2 regions of the Pseudoalteromonas sp. THAF3 genome follow, and region 1 is predicted to be linked to the other one. Evidence: predicted binding sites of a transcription regulator. Region 1 holds the regulator's gene; the other holds the start of a gene.

The links. The regulator sigma-54, encoded in region 1, starts transcription at its own class of promoters, with help from an activator protein. The targets are predictions, from matches to a motif close to GTTGGCACGNNNNTNGNNT.
Region 2: a site for sigma-54 is predicted at 2,265-2,283, ahead of flgA (flagellar basal body P-ring formation chaperone FlgA). Genes of this name have one in related genera too.

Annotation. Positions count from the first base shown of each region.
Region 1 covers NZ_CP045418.1:2,870,360-2,878,297, forward strand. Annotated here, with positions in the region: gene FIU82_RS13405 (ATP-binding cassette domain-containing protein) at 1-306, opposite strand, end outside; gene FIU82_RS13410 (calcium/sodium antiporter) at 511-1,482, shown strand; gene FIU82_RS13415 (KpsF/GutQ family sugar-phosphate isomerase) at 1,492-2,460, shown strand; gene kdsC (3-deoxy-manno-octulosonate-8-phosphatase KdsC) at 2,460-3,011, shown strand; gene lptC (LPS export ABC transporter periplasmic protein LptC) at 3,008-3,562, shown strand; gene lptA (lipopolysaccharide transport periplasmic protein LptA) at 3,552-4,076, shown strand; gene lptB (LPS export ABC transporter ATP-binding protein) at 4,076-4,801, shown strand; gene FIU82_RS13440 (RNA polymerase factor sigma-54) at 4,826-6,322, shown strand; gene hpf (ribosome hibernation promoting factor) at 6,348-6,635, shown strand; gene ptsN (PTS IIA-like nitrogen regulatory protein PtsN) at 6,637-7,083, shown strand; gene rapZ (RNase adapter RapZ) at 7,150-7,938, shown strand, end outside.
Region 2 covers NZ_CP045418.1:2,366,770-2,374,707, reverse strand. Annotated here, with positions in the region: gene FIU82_RS11090 (retention module-containing protein) at 1-567, shown strand, start outside; gene flgN (flagellar export chaperone FlgN) at 625-1,053, opposite strand; gene flgM (flagellar biosynthesis anti-sigma factor FlgM) at 1,046-1,372, opposite strand; gene flgA (flagellar basal body P-ring formation chaperone FlgA) at 1,445-2,161, opposite strand; gene FIU82_RS11070 (chemotaxis protein) at 2,329-3,261, shown strand; gene FIU82_RS11065 (protein-glutamate O-methyltransferase CheR) at 3,309-4,142, shown strand; gene flgB (flagellar basal body rod protein FlgB) at 4,216-4,626, shown strand; gene flgC (flagellar basal body rod protein FlgC) at 4,629-5,051, shown strand; gene FIU82_RS11050 (flagellar hook assembly protein FlgD) at 5,066-5,743, shown strand; gene flgE (flagellar hook protein FlgE) at 5,783-7,108, shown strand; gene FIU82_RS11040 (flagellar basal body rod protein FlgF) at 7,238-7,938, shown strand, end outside.

The DNA.
Region 1 (7,938 bases):
ATTGTCATACACCGACATATCGGTAAACAGCGCACCACTTTGAAACAACATGCTCATTTTTGTTCGCGCTTGATAAAGCGCCGAACGTGACATGCTTGGAATGCTATTGCCTTGAAATAAAATATCGCCCGAATCGGGCTTTAATTGCCCACCAATCAGCCTGAGCAAAGTGGTTTTACCTATACCACTTGGGCCCATAACAGCAGTGATCTTCCCTTTCGGAATGGTAAAGTCCATATTTTGATAGATAACACGCTCTCCGCGCGAGAAGGTAACATCCTTGATTTCTACTATTGGTTGCGACAAGTCGCTCTCCCGCTCATTTCTATCATTAGACCTCGTATTTTAAAGTTTTTTTACGCTGAGGGAAAAAAGATTCTGTAAATTTTTGTAAGCCTGTTCAAATTCCTGCTCAGTGGAACACCTAAACACACGGTTTTCTTACACAAACACAGCCCAGTTTGTTACTATCTGCGCCAAGGTTTCACTTACATCAATGGCTCATTAATCATGCTCACCTCTTTCGCCATTCTAGTCGCTGGTTTTGTCGCCCTAGTATGGAGTGCGGATCGTTTTGTTTATGGCGCAGCTGCGCTGGCACGCAACTTAGGGGTGCCAGCCCTAATCATCGGTTTGACTGTGGTCGCAATGGGGTCGTCGGCACCAGAGATGATGGTATCAGCTTCTGCGGCACTGGCAGATAAAACCGATACCGCTGTCGGCAATGCCATTGGTTCAAACATTACCAATATTCTTTTGGTGTTAGGTATTACCGCTTTGCTACGCCCACTTTCAGTGTCCTCTATTACGCTAAAGCGCGAAATGCCCATTGTGCTCGTGGTGTCACTGATTGCATGGTATATGTTTACCGATAATTATTTCTCTCAGCTTGAGGGATGGCTATTGGCAGGCGGTTTTGTCACCTTTATCGTTTTTTTGATTGTTATTTCACGCAATCAAAAAAGTAATGATGACGATCCCTTGGTGAATGAAGTCTGTGATGAAATACCCAGTGGGGTGAGCACCAAGTCCGCACTGATTTGGTTAATTATTGGGATGGCGATGCTGCCCATCAGTTCGCATTTTATTGTCGACTCAGCAGTGGATATAGCCCAGTATTTTGGCCTTTCTGATTTAGTCATTGGGCTTACCATCATTGCCATTGGCACTAGTTTACCGGAGCTTGCTGCTTGTGTGGCTGGGGTGCTGAAAAATGAAGATGACTTAGCACTGGGCAACATTGTCGGCTCGAATCTATTTAATATTCTCGCTGTCCTATCCATCGCCGGTATTTTAAACCCATCGGTTATCGACCCCTCCGCCGCTAACCGTGATGCATTAATTATGATTGCGGCAACGGTGGTGCTTATTGCCATGAGTTTGAACTTTCGTGGCGCGCGGCGTATCAACAGAATCGAGGGCGGCTTTTTACTAGTCGCATTTTTTGCCTACCAAGGATATATTTTTAGTCAGTTAGCCTAGAGTAATAGTATGAGCCAAAGCTTTATTGCCACCGCACAACGGGTTTTAGAAATAGAACGAACCGCTTTGCAGGAGTTACATCAGTATTTAGACGCACAATTTATTCAAGCGTGCGAGATGATCATGGCTTGTAGCGGCCGAGTCATCGTTATTGGCATGGGTAAATCAGGACATGTTGGCAATAAAATTGCCGCGACCCTAGCAAGTACCGGCACTCCAGCGTTTTTCGTGCACCCAGGTGAGGCCAGCCATGGAGATTTAGGCATGATCACTGAAAATGACATCGTTATGCTCATTTCTAACTCTGGCGAAACGCACGAAATTGTGAGCATTATTCCGGTAATTAAACGTATTGGTGCGCCCATGATTGCCATGACCGGCAACCGTCAATCAAGTATGGCCACCTTAGCTGATGCCCATATATGTATTAAAGTATCGCAAGAAGCCTGCCCACTGGGTTTAGCCCCCACCGCAAGCACGACAGCAACCTTGGCAATGGGCGATGCACTCGCTGTTGCTTTATTAGAAGCCAAAGGCTTTACTGCCGATGACTTTGCCCTCTCTCATCCCGGCGGGAGCTTAGGTAAACGTTTATTACTGACCTTGAGTGATGTTATGCATAGCGGCAATGACGTGCCACGCAGTCACCAATCACAAAGCATTAAAGAAGCCTTGTTAGAAATCTCAAGCAAGGGCTTAGGAATGACCGCTGTTGTCGATGATACTGACCGACTAGTAGGGCTATTTACCGATGGCGATTTACGCCGTGTATTGGAGCAGCGAGTGGATATTCACAACACCGCGCTGATTGAGGTAATGACTCCAAACTGCACCACAGCCGATGCTCATATGCTGGCGGCGGAAGCACTGAAAATTATGGAGCAAAAACGCATTAATGGACTCATTGTGACCGATCACGAGCAACGTCCCGTTGGCGCGCTGAACACGCAAGACTTATTGCGCGCGGGGGTGATTTAGTGTTGTTTTCAGAGTTATACCAAGCCATAGACGAAGGCGCATGGCAACGTGCACAGCGTACTCGATTGTTAATTTGCGATATTGATGGCGTGTTTTCAGATGGCCGTATTTACTTAGGCAATCAAGGCGAGGAATTAAAGGCCTTTAATACCAAAGACGGGTTCGGCATTAAAGCGTTGCTCAATGCGGGTGTTGAAGTTGCTGTTATCACCGGACGACAATCACAGATAGTACAAACGCGAATGCAAAGCTTGGGTGTCCCCCACATTTATCAAGGTAAAGAGAATAAGCTCGAAGCCTATGCACAGTTAAAACGCACATTAAACCTAAGCGATGAGCAAATAGCCTACATTGGTGATGATGGCCCTGATTTACCGGTGATGGAGCAAGTCGGGTTCGCCGTAGCGGTTAACGACGCTCATCCACTGGTTAAGCGAATAGCCCATTACAGTACCTTGCTACCGGGCGGTTTTGGTGCTGTGCGTGAGCTCACAGATTTGCTGATGCTGGCCCAAGGACATAGCCTGGGAACACAGGGAAGTAGCACATGAACGCAGCGAGAGCGCTCATATCACTGCTATTTATCGTCGCGATGGCGTGGCTTTGGTACCCTTATTTTATGAAGTCGACAGATAATGGTGTCGCTCAGCAAGACCATATTGCCACACCCGACTATATCGCAACTGGGCTAAGTCAGACTAGTTATAACGATCAGGGTGAGTTAAGCCACACCGTTTATGCTGAGGAAATGGAGCTGTATCAAGAGCTCGGGTTTACGCATTTCACCAAGCCGGTATTTACCTTATATGGTGAAACAGAAAATTGGCAGGTAAACGCCGATGAAGCGACTTTATACAACAACAACATTTTGATCTTGGAAAATAACGTCACCGCCACCAACTTAAAAGAAGGGGCGATGATTGAGAAGGTCAGCGCTGAGGCCATTCAAGTTGATATAGATAGCCAGCGCATGGAGTCCGAGCAGGCTGTAGTATTAAGTGGCCCGAATATGAAGATCACCGGGCAAGGCTTGAAAGCAGACCTCAATACAGAGATAGTTGAATTAACAGAACATACGCGAACAATATATTATGACCAATAAAATCAGTGCATTAATTACATCCATCGCAATTGGCTTGTGCTCTGCCAGCGCTATTGCTGAGCAAATCACCGCCAAGGAAGTGTTAATTGATGCCGACAAACAACAAGCACTGATCAAAGAAAATATCACTATTTTTGATAAGAACGTGCATATTGTTCACGGCAAACGGGAAATAAAAGCTGACCGCCTTGAGGCTCACCGTCGTCCAGAATTGGGTGATAACAAGCAATTGCTCGTAGCCACCGGCTCACCAGCAGTGTACACCGAAGTGATGGAAGATGGCACTGAGATTTCTGCACAGGCGCTGGAAATTCGTTATGACGTCGCCTCTGAGACCCTTAAAATTCAAGGTGATGCTAAGATTGCCATGGCCGACCAGCATATCGTTGCCGAAACCATAAGCTATGATATTGCCAAACAGCTGATCACCGCCGAAAAGGATGAAAACTCCAGCACACGAGTGCGCACAACATTAACACCACAAAGTGACGATACGCCGGAGAAAGAGCAATAATGGCGACTCTTAAAGCACAAAAATTAGCGAAAAGCTATAAAGGCCGGGAGGTCGTCAAAAGTGTGGGCTTAGAAGTACAAGCAGGTAGTATCGTCGGCTTGCTCGGCCCTAATGGAGCCGGTAAGACAACTACTTTTTACATGATAGTTGGCTTGGTACCCAGTGATAAAGGCACCATCAGTATTGATGATGAGGATATCACCTTGATGCCGATGCACTCTCGTGCGCGCTTAGGTATTGGTTATTTACCGCAAGAATCATCTATTTTTCGAAAGCTGACAGTTTTTCAAAATTTGATGGCCATCCTGGAAACCCGCAAGGGCTTAAGCAAAGCAGAGCGTGAAAGCGAGCTTGAGGGCCTACTTGATGAGTTTAATATACAGCACATTCGAGACTCACAAGGAATGGCGTTATCTGGTGGCGAACGTCGCCGGGTAGAAATAGCGCGAGCATTGGCGGCAAATCCCAAGTTTATCTTGTTGGATGAACCTTTTGCTGGTGTCGACCCTATTTCAGTGTTAGATATAAAGAAAATCATAGAGCATCTGCGCAATCGTGGCATTGGTGTATTAATCACCGACCACAACGTGCGAGAGACCCTAGACGTATGTGAAACCGCATACATTGTTTCCCATGGCGAGCTCATTGCTTCTGGCACTCCAGAGCAAGTTCTTGCCGATCAAACGGTTCGCGACGTCTATTTGGGTGAGCAGTTTAGATTATAACGATTAAAGGATTGTTAGAGATACATGAGGCAATCATTACAGCTGCGCCTAGGCCAGCAATTAACAATGACCCCACAATTGCAGCAAGCGATTCGCCTGTTGCAGCTCAGTACTTTGGATCTCCAACAAGAAATTCAAGAGGCGTTGGACGCCAACCCATTACTTGAAGTTGAAGAAGACAATTACGCCGATAATAACGACAACCAAGAGCAAAAAGAGTCGACGTCCGACAACCAAAATAACGACACCGCCGAGACGGCCAGCGCCAGTAAGGACGAAGTTGAAAGTGCTGATGCCATGAACAACGAGTCCATCAGTGAAGACTTGCCCATGGATGTGTCTTGGGATGAGTATATTAGTGCGGCTCCCGTTGCCTCCTCTGGGCCTATGCCAGAAGATGAGTCTATCTATCAAGGCGAAACCACCGAGTCGTTACACGATTATTTAATGTGGCAGCTGCAATTAACACCTTTTAGTGCCACCGACGAGGCTATCGCCACAGCCATCATTGAAGCCATCAATGACAACGGCATTTTAACGGTCAGTTGTGAAGATCTGCTGGAAAGCTTGAATCATGATGAACAAGACGATGGTATCGAGCTCGATGAAATTGAAGCCGTTCTCAAGCGTATCCAACTCTTTGATCCAGTAGGAATTGGTGCACGTTCTTTACAAGAGTGCTTGTTGATCCAGCTCAAGCAATTTGACCCACAAACCCCTTGGCTTGAAGAGACCAAAGAGGTAGTTTGTAACTATATTGATTTGCTTGGTAGTCGCGACTATCGCACCTTGATGAAAAAGACTAAGCTTAAAGAAGCGCAGTTAAAAGAGGTGATGACACTGATACACAGTTTAAATCCGACTCCTGCAGCCACGATTGTGCGAGAGCAGTCAGAGTATGTGATTCCAGACGTATCGGTGAAGAAAGTTAAAGGCCGCTGGGTGGTTGAATTAAACCCAGATAGTATGCCTAAGATCCGCGTTAACGATCACTATGCATCAATGTCGCGAAGCTGTAAGTCACAAAGCGATAGTCAATTTATTCGCTCGCATTTACAAGAAGCGAAATGGTTTATAAAGAGCTTGGAACAACGCAATGATACGCTACTTAAAGTAACTAATTGCATTGTTCAACAACAACAGGCATTCTTTGAACATGGTGAAGAGGCAATGAAGCCAATGGTGCTTAATGACGTTGCCGAAATGGTGGAAATGCATGAGTCAACGATTTCCCGTGTGACCACCCAAAAGTATATGCATACACCACGGGGTATTTTTGAGCTGAAGTACTTTTTCTCCAGCCATGTTACAACCGAAAACGGAGGTGAATGCTCGTCTACAGCGATTCGAGCATTGATCAAAAAGCTAGTAGCTGCGGAGAATCCTGCTAAACCGTTGAGTGATAGCAAGATTGCCGACGTACTAGCCGAGCAAGGAATTAAAGTGGCTCGGCGCACGATTGCTAAATATCGTGAATCGCTAGCCATTCCACCGTCAAATCAGCGTAAAAGTTTGATATAGACGTTAGACAAGAAGGAAAATGCTTATGCAATTAAATCTTACCGGTCGTCACGTAGAAATCACTGATTCTCTTCGCAACTATGTGAATAGCAAATTTGCAAAATTAGAGCGTCACTTTGACCATATAAATAATGTGCATGTCATTCTTGATATTGAAAAACTAACACAAAAAGCAGAAGCTACTCTTCACGTTAACGGTGGTGAACTGTTCGCAACCGCAGAGCACCAAGATATGTATGCGGCGATCGACGGCTTAATTGATAAGCTCGACCGTCAAGTGATTAAACATAAAGAGAAATTATCTCGTCACTAACATGAACCTAGATTCACTCTTTACCAAGGACTGCAGCAAAGCTGCGGTCCTTTTTAATAGCAAAAAAAGAATGCTGGAGTACCTCTCTCAGGTGGCTCATCAGCACAGTCCTCACCTCAGCGAGCAATCGGTACTTGATGCTCTGCTGACCCGCGAAAAGCTGGGCAGTACCGGCATCGGCAAAGGCGTTGCTATTCCGCATGGCCGTCTCGATGGTATCGACAGTACGATTGCCATTGTTGTAACTAATCGCGAAGCCATTAACTTTGATGCCATTGATAACCGTCCAGTGGATATCTTTGTCGCACTTTTAGTGCCGGCTAATGAGACTGAACAACACCTGAAGACCTTAGCGACAATTGCTGATAAACTAAAAGACAAACAACTGTGTAAACAACTGCGCTCGGCGAGCAGCGATCAAGAGCTTTATCAATTGATCGCCGACTAATGCGCGCCGTATTGATTCATGGTGTGGTTTAAATGTGCGTTTTGGGGTAAAACAAGGAGTTGTCGGATGGAACTTATCATTGTCAGTGGTCGCTCGGGTTCTGGAAAATCAGTCGCGTTACGGGTGCTCGAAGACCTTGGGTACTATTGCGTAGATAACATCCCAGTTATTTTACTCCCCTCCTTGGTGCGCAGTGTTTCAGCAAATTATGACAAAATTGCCGTCAGTATCGACGTGCGCAACTTGCCCAAAGAGCAGCATGAATTTAACGACATTCTCGCTTACCTGCCTGAGTTTGCTAAGCCTTCGCTGTTTTACCTTGATAGTGATGAACAAACGTTGATTAAGCGTTTCTCTGAAACTCGTCGACTACACCCCTTATCCATGCAAAATATGACGTTGGATGTCGCTATTCGTGAAGAGAAGCAGCTTCTTGATGTACTCATCTCCCACGCCGACTTTATTATTGATACAACTGAGCTCAGTGTTCACCAGTTGGCGGAGATGATCCGTGAAAAAGTGCTGGGTAAAAAAGACAAGCAATTACTGATCACTTTTGAGTCTTTTGGATTTAAACATGGCATTCCAAAGAATGCAGATTATGTGTTTGATGTGCGGTTTCTCCCCAATCCCCATTGGGAACCTGAACTAAAGGCGCTCACAGGGTTAGACCAACCCGTTCAAGACTATTTAGCCAGTCACTCAATCGTGCAAAAGTTCACTTGGCAGATCCAAACTTTTGTTCAAACTTGGTTACCCCACTTAGAGCGTAATAACCGTAGTTATTTGACCATTGCTATTGGCTGCACTGGGGGTCAACACCGCTCAGTGTACCTTGCCCAAACTTTGGGAGAG
Region 2 (7,938 bases), 500 kb from region 1:
AGCACGACCACGGATGCGAATGGTGATTGGGGATATACGCTCTCTTTGCTAGATTTAGATATATTCAGTGGGGAGGATTTTTATTTCGTGACCATAGACGCTGCAGGCAACTACTTAGTCAAAGATACCAATAATCAGGTATTTGATAGTGGCTCTATTTATGAAAACTCGTCAGCAGAGCAACCTCTAGAGGTCAGCGCTTTCGCTCAAGAGGTGGTGGTTGAAGAAACTGATAGTCAAAGCCATTATGCCAGTGTTGAGACTCTGGATTATGAAGCTGTAAGCTTGAGCTTAAATGGTGAGCAGTTTACCGAGTTTAACCAAGTAAAAGAAATCACAGTCAATGCCGAGCAAGCTATCAGTGAATCGGGTTTGTTAGGCGCTGAGGCTATTTTGGATAATCCTGATGAGGCAGAAGAGGTATTAGCTCAATTTGATGATTTAGCCTCAGAGCAAACCATAACGAGCGAGGAGCATGGCTTTGGAGGAGCCTCACATTACGCCACTGTTGGCGATGATGAAGTGATCAAAGCGATGCTGGATAGCTCAGGCAAAGGCGAGCTGTAAGAGGTAAAAAAGGGAGCTTAGGCTCCCTTTTTCAAATCAATATTTAGCTTAGTAGGTTCAGGCTTTTAAGTTCTTTACGATTTTATTTTCGCTGCGGTCAATCCCGCCGTCGGCAGCATAGGTTAATGAACTTGGTGCGCCGATAAGAATATCTTTGAGCTGTTTGACGGTGAGCTGAGCATTGTGAGCAGCCTGAGCATTCACTTGATTTTGCTGTTTGCACTTTAGCAATAAAGTCTGTGCATGCTCTATCATCTCTTGGTGCGGCGCTAATATCTCTTGCTCTTGCGCTTTTAATAGCTGAGCAATATGCTGGTCTTGTTGCTTAATTTGAACAAGCGCCCGCTCTTTTCTAGGCGTTAATTCCTTCAGTTCATCACCACTGCGCCCGGCAATAGCGCTCAGCTCATCTTCAAGTAGTTGTAGCAAGTCTTGTAAACTTGAGAGCTGTTGACCGAGAGCCACACTAAGTGCCGAATCAGCCATACAAATCGAACTCAAACGCAGCGATGTTTTTAGCAAGCTTTTCACTATCTACTTGATATTTGCCTTCACTGATAGCTTGCTTTAATTCGTCAACCTTTTGTTGGTCGAACCCTGATGAGCGCTCAGCCTTCTCTTGCAAAGACTTCATTTGCTTTGCTTGTGGGGTAAGGCTTACTGAGTCCGCTGCAGCCTTCGTACTGGCCTTTGCGTTTGCCTCATTACCTTGTGTTTGCGTTTGGTTGAGCTTTTGTTGCTCCACTTTATTTTGTGGTGTGTTGTACACCGAGCCTTGCTGGCCTTTGTTGACTTGATTCACCATCACTAATTACCTAAGCTATATTGACCTTTGCACTGTTTATCGGCCATTCTAGCCAATACTTTAGCATAAAATTTAAATATTAACCGCCACGGTTTCCACTGCTGTTACTTTGGCATTGATCAGCCGGCCAGACTTTACATTACGCACGCGAATATTATCACCGACACCGCCATCTTCTAGCGCTTCTCCAGATGTTTTTATAGTGAGTCCGTTAAAGCGGGCAATTATGCTCACATTATCGCCCTTACACACCATACACAACTGATTCATACTAATTGGCAATCCTCTGCGAATACTGCGTTTACTGCGGCTGCCGACAATAACTTCTGGCTGCTCTATGTAGCGAGCGCGAACAAAATGTTGCGGACGCTGCTCAGTAGTTAAATCATCAGCACTAATAATTTGCCCACGGGCAATGTGATCATTGGCGACCACGATAGTAGAGAGCTTACTGATGCGTACATGGACATACTGACTCCAAAGAGCAGGACTTGAACACTTAAGTTTTACTGTTACCTGCCGATTAAATGGCGGAGCGCTAGCCGTAGAGGCTTGCGGTGTTACTGCACACTCTCTGGGACCTATGCGCGCATCTAAGTCCATCGCTTGCACTTGTAGCTCTTGATCGGGCTGAATGTGCGCTTGATCTGTGATGTATTGCTCAGCAAGCGTTTGCAAAGCGTGGCGATCATAGCGCTGTTGTTGGCCGTTGTTTGCCTCAGCCGTTGAGCTTATTAATACACCGGCTATTAACCATAAGCTTTGGAAAAGTTGAATTTTTTTGAACATACTCACCATGTTTCGACTATGCTTATTGGGTAAAACAGGGTATAACTACGAAGCGTCAAAAACTGGGCGTTCTAGCGTAGTTATACTAACGTATGAAGCTAAGAAGCAAAATGCGTTCCTATTTGGCGCGAGTGTGCGAAGTTGTAAATTAATGCTAGGAGAATCCGATGGCTGGCATTTTAGATTCTGTCAATCAACGAACCCAACTTGTGGGTCAAAACCGCCTTGAATTATTGCTGTTTAAACTAAAAGGACGCCAGCGGTTCGGGATCAACGTTTTTAAAGTTAGAGAAGTCCTTCAGTGTCCACCACTAACAAATATGCCGAAGACGAATTCTTACATTCGTGGGGTTGCGCATATTCGTGGACAAACCATTTCTATCATCGATTTGTCTATGGCTGTAGGCGGTCCGGCCATCACTGATATTGAAAATTGCTTTATTATTATCGCCGAATATAACCGCTCTGTGCAGGGGTTTTTGGTGGGTGGCGTTGAGCGTATCGTCAATATGAATTGGGAAAAGATTATGCCACCGCCGTCAGGTGCGGGGCGCTATTCTTACCTTACCGCAGTGACTGAGATTGATGACGAGCTCGTAGAAATTTTGGATGTCGAAAAAATTCTTGCAGAGATCAGCCCAGTTAATACCGAGGTCAGTGAGGGCATTGCCTCAGATGGCGAGATGCAGAAAGATCTCGGTGAGCGTATTGTGTTTATTGCCGATGACTCTGCCGTGGCGCGTAATCAAGTAAAACGGGCGCTGGAGCCTCTCGGGGTGCAAACTGAGCTGGCGAAAAACGGTAAAGAGGCCCTGTTGCGATTAAAAGAAATAGCGAAACTCGACTGCAAAGATGATATCACTGAGCGAGTGGCGTTACTGATATCGGATGTGGAAATGCCAGAGATGGACGGCTATACCTTAACAGCAGAGGTCAAAGCGGATCCGAAGCTGGCACCATTGCATGTGATACTGCACACCTCTTTAAGTGGCGTATTTAACCATGCGATGATAGAAAAAGTTGGGGCGGATGATTTTATTGCCAAATTTAACCCCGACGAACTGGCTACAGCAGTTAAAAAGTGGGTGCATTGTGATTAATGCCGCCTTGTCTTGTAACCGCTTCAAGTGAGTTAGGTGAGAGTAATTTGGAAAATAAGCATTTAGAGCTCGGTGAATACAACCAGTTTCGTGCATTTTTAGAACAGCAGTGTGGCATCGTGCTGGGTGATAACAAACTTTACTTAGTTAAAAGTCGCTTGGCTCCGCTAATGGCTCGCTTTAGCGTTGAATCTTTGTCGCAGCTGGTTAGCAAAACGTTGAGTCCGCATGAGCGGCAACTTCGTGCCGCTGTTGTTGATGCCATGACCACCAATGAAACATTGTGGTTTCGCGACTCTTATCCGTTTGAACTATTGAAGACAAAGCTCTTACCTGAGTGCAAAGATTTACGTCGGCCGGTAAAAATTTGGTCGGCGGCCAGTTCTTCAGGGCAAGAGCCCTACTCGATAGCGATGTCAGTGGCCGAATATCAACAGTCTCGCCCAGGTCAACTGTCCTCGGGAGCGCAAATAATCGGTACGGATATCTCTAATACTATGCTCGATATTTGTAAAAATGCTGAGTATGACTCATTGGCATTGGCTCGAGGACTCAGTGCTGAAAGACGCAAAAAGTTTTTTAGCGATAGCGGCAACGGTATGGCTAAAGTTAACGACAATGTAAAACGTATGGTGAGCTTTCGCCATTTGAATTTATTGGATTCATATGCGTTGCTGGGTAAGTTTGACATTATCTTTTGTCGCAACGTCCTTATTTATTTTTCTCCGGAAGTAAAAGCCAAGATCATTGGTCAATTCGCGCAAGCGCTGAATCCTAAGGGATATTTGTTTTTAGGAGCGAGTGAATCAATGACAGGCTTGAGTACCGAGTTCGATATGATCCGTTGTAATCCCGGTATCATCTACCAAAAAAAGTCGTAAATACATAGCCTTACAATCTATGGTCTAAAAATTGCTGTAGCCCCTCTAAGAGAGTCAAAAATTTGGAGAGGCTATGGCTATCAGTTTTGATAAAGCATTTGGTATTCATCCCCAAGCAATGCTCGTTCGCTCGCAAAGGGCTGAGCTATTGGCGTCGAATATTGCCAATGCAGACACCCCTGGCTATAAAGCGAAAGACATTGATTTTGCCAGCGCATTAAAAGCGGCAAATAATCGGCAGTTAAGCGGCAATAGCTTAGCTCGCACCCATCCGGAACACCTCCAAGCAAGTACCCAAATGAGTATGGGTGAAGCAAAATTTCGTGTTCCAAATCAACCAGATACAGGCGATGGTAACTCTGTTGATGTACAGGTGGAACGGAACTTGTATACACAGAACGCTATAGAGTATCAGGCCAGCTTACGCTTTATGAACGGCAAGATTTCCGGTCTTAAGAAAGCCCTAGGTGGTCAAGGAGCATAATCATGAGTTTATTTAATGTTTTTGATGTTTCTGGTTCGGCCATGAGTGCGCAAAACGTGCGCTTAAATACCACGGCCAGCAACTTAGCAAACGCAAACTCGGTTAGCTCCTCAGTGGAGCAGACATATCGCGCTCGCCAACCTGTTTTCGCTGCTCAGTTGCAGCAAGCGGTAGGCAAACAGCAAGGTGAGTCTGTGGGAGTGAAAGTGCTGGGTGTAGTCGAGAGTGACAAACCGTTGCAAATTGAATACAACCCAGGTCACCCGATGGCGGATGAGAACGGCTATATCTATAAACCCAATGTCAATGTGGTTGAGGAAATGGCCAATATGATTTCGGCGTCACGCTCCTATCAAACGAATGTGCAAATAGCCGACTCTGCTAAGCAAATGCTAACGAGAACGTTGCAGCTTGGTAAGGGTTAAAGCGAGGATAGAGCATGAACAATAATGTGCAATCAGCAACGGGTCTAGGCTCCCTGTATTGGGATAACCAAAATAAGGCGCCGGAAGAAAAGAGCGATGAGCTCACCCAGGAAGATTTTTTCAGCCTGCTGACTCAGCAGTTGTCCTATCAGGATCCGAGCAAACCTGCGGATAATGACCAGATGATTGCGCAGATGACTAATTTCACCATGGCTGAGGGGATCTCAAAGCTCAATGAGAATTTTAACTCTTTGGCTGCCTCAATGACATCTAACTCGGCGCTGCAGGCGTCAACGCTAGTCGGGAAAAAGGCGTTGCTGGAGTCTGAAACTATCGAGTTGTATAACGGTGAAGTGAGTAAAGGGACTGTTCTTGCTAAAGAGCCTGTTGATAATTTAAGCCTCACTATCAAAGACGATAAAGGTCAGGTGGTTGAGGTGGTTGATTTAGGCTCGCAACCTGCTGGTGCAATTCGCTTTGAATGGGACGGTCTCGACAAAGACGGCAATCCGTTTCCTCCTGGTGAGTACGACATTGTGGCAGAGGGCAGCATCAATGGTGAATACAGCTCTTTACCTATGGCAACATTCAAAAATATTGAAAGCGTTAATATCAACGGCGCGAATGGGATCATCGTGAACACCAAAGAGGGCGCAGTGAAGCTCGCTGAGGTGGCTGAGATTTCAGTGTAAAGCATTTGCCTGCGGGCAGTTATTACGAAGAGGTGGAACATGAGTTTCAATATCGCTTTAACAGGGTTGGCGGCAGCCCAAAAAGACTTAGATGTGACCGCAAACAACATTGCGAACGTCAATACCACAGGTTTTAAAGAATCCCGCGCAGAGTTTGCTGATGTGTATGCGGCATCAGTATTCAGCGGCGGTAAAACGAAGAACGGTGATGGTGTGCAAACCACCATGGTCGCGCAGCAGTTTCACCAAGGTTCTTTAAAGTTCACGTCAAATGCACTGGATTTAGCGATTACCGGTGAAGGTTATTTTGCCATGGCTGATGATTTAGCTTCGCAAGACTTTACCTATACGCGTGCTGGGGCATTCAAGCTTAATGATGATAACTTCGTAGTCGATGCCAAAGGTAACTTACTGCAAGGTTTCCCAACGGACCCCGTTACCGGTGATACCACTTCGGTGAGCTTGAGTACGGCCAATCCGATTCAAATACCTGATTCATCAGGCTCCCCAAATGCGACAGATAATGTCTACAGCTCATTTAACTTGGATGCAGGTGCCACCGTCCCAACGGTAACACCATTTAACCCAAATGACTCAGCCACCTATAATTCGTCAACATCAACAACTGTCTATGACTCTCTGGGTGAGCCCCACGTGCTGCAGTTTTTCTTTGTAAAAACGGCCTCTAACGAATGGGATGTGCGCGCCACCGTCGATGGCACTGAAGTTGATAACGCGGGTAACGCAGGTGCAGGTCCTATCACCCAGTTTACTTTTGATGCAGCGGGTTTACCATTGCAAACAGATGGTGCGCCCAATACCGGCGCGACGTTTAACCCAATGACGTTATCGGGCGCTAACCTGAGCGCCAGCGGTATTTTGACCAACGGTGCCCAGTTTAATGATATTAACTTAAACTGGCGTGATGAAGCTGCGACGGGTAACAAGCTCCCAACCCAGTTCTCTAGCCGCTTCGAGGTGAAGGCGTTGGAACAAGATGGTTCGACCGTGGGCCGCTTATCTAATATTGAAATCGGTAGTGATGGTAAGTTAGTTGCTTCGTATAGTAATGGCGACTCTACTTTCTTAGGTCAGGTAGCGATGGTTCGTTTCCCTAACTCTCAGGGCTTGCAGCAGGTAGGTAATACCAGTTGGAAAGAAAGCTTAGACTCTGGTGAACCCATCGCCGGTGAGCCAGGAACCGGGACCTTGGGCACGATTAATTCCGAAGCGTTGGAGCAATCGAATACCAACCTTACTAATGAGCTAGTTGATTTAATCAGTGCACAACGAAACTTCCAGGCTAACTCTCGGGCGTTAGAGGTGAACTCAACGCTGCAACAGAATATCCTGCAGATCCGATAAGAAATATCCTACTAGGCCACCTTTTGGTGGCCTTTTTTCATCCCTCTAATCTCTCCTTTTAGATAACTTCTTTTTCTTGGTATCAATCTTGCTTTAGTCAATATAACGACGATTTTAAGGAGCAAGCCAATGGACAAGATGCTGTACATTGCCACCTCAGGAGCTAAGCAAAGCCTACTGGGGATGGGGGTTAAAAGTAACAACCTTGCCAACGCTAACACCACAGGCTTTAAAGCCGATATCGCTCAGGCACGCTCGATGCAGGCCTTTGGTGAAGGGTTGCCGACACGTGTTTTTGCTCTACAAGAACGGGCAGGGACCAACACCACAGCCGGCGGTATTTCTGAGACCGGTCGCGACTTAGACATCGCTATGAGTGAGCACGGTTGGCTGACGGTACTAGATGATGCCGGTAACGAGGCCTATACCAAAGCCGGTTCGTTGAAAATGACCCAAGAGGGGATGTTACTCGATAGAGATGGCCGTCAAGTTGTTGGCGAAGGGGGGCCTGTAATCTTGCCTGTTCCGATTGAGAAAATAAGTTTCAGCAAAGACGGCACCATTCAAGTTCGCCCTCAAGGCGCACCGGCCAACTTTCTTGAAGAAGTGGACAGATTGCAAATCGTTGAGGCCACAGGGCATCAGGTGGAAAAGGGCAACGACGGTCTGTTTCGGCCCGTAAATGGCCAACAACTTGATGTTTCTGAAAATGTCTCAATCATGTCAGGGGCTCTCGAGATGTCGAATGTCAATCCTGTGCATGAAATGGTCGATATGATCAGCCATCAACGTCAGTTTGAATTACAAGTCAAGCTAATGAAAACCGCCGA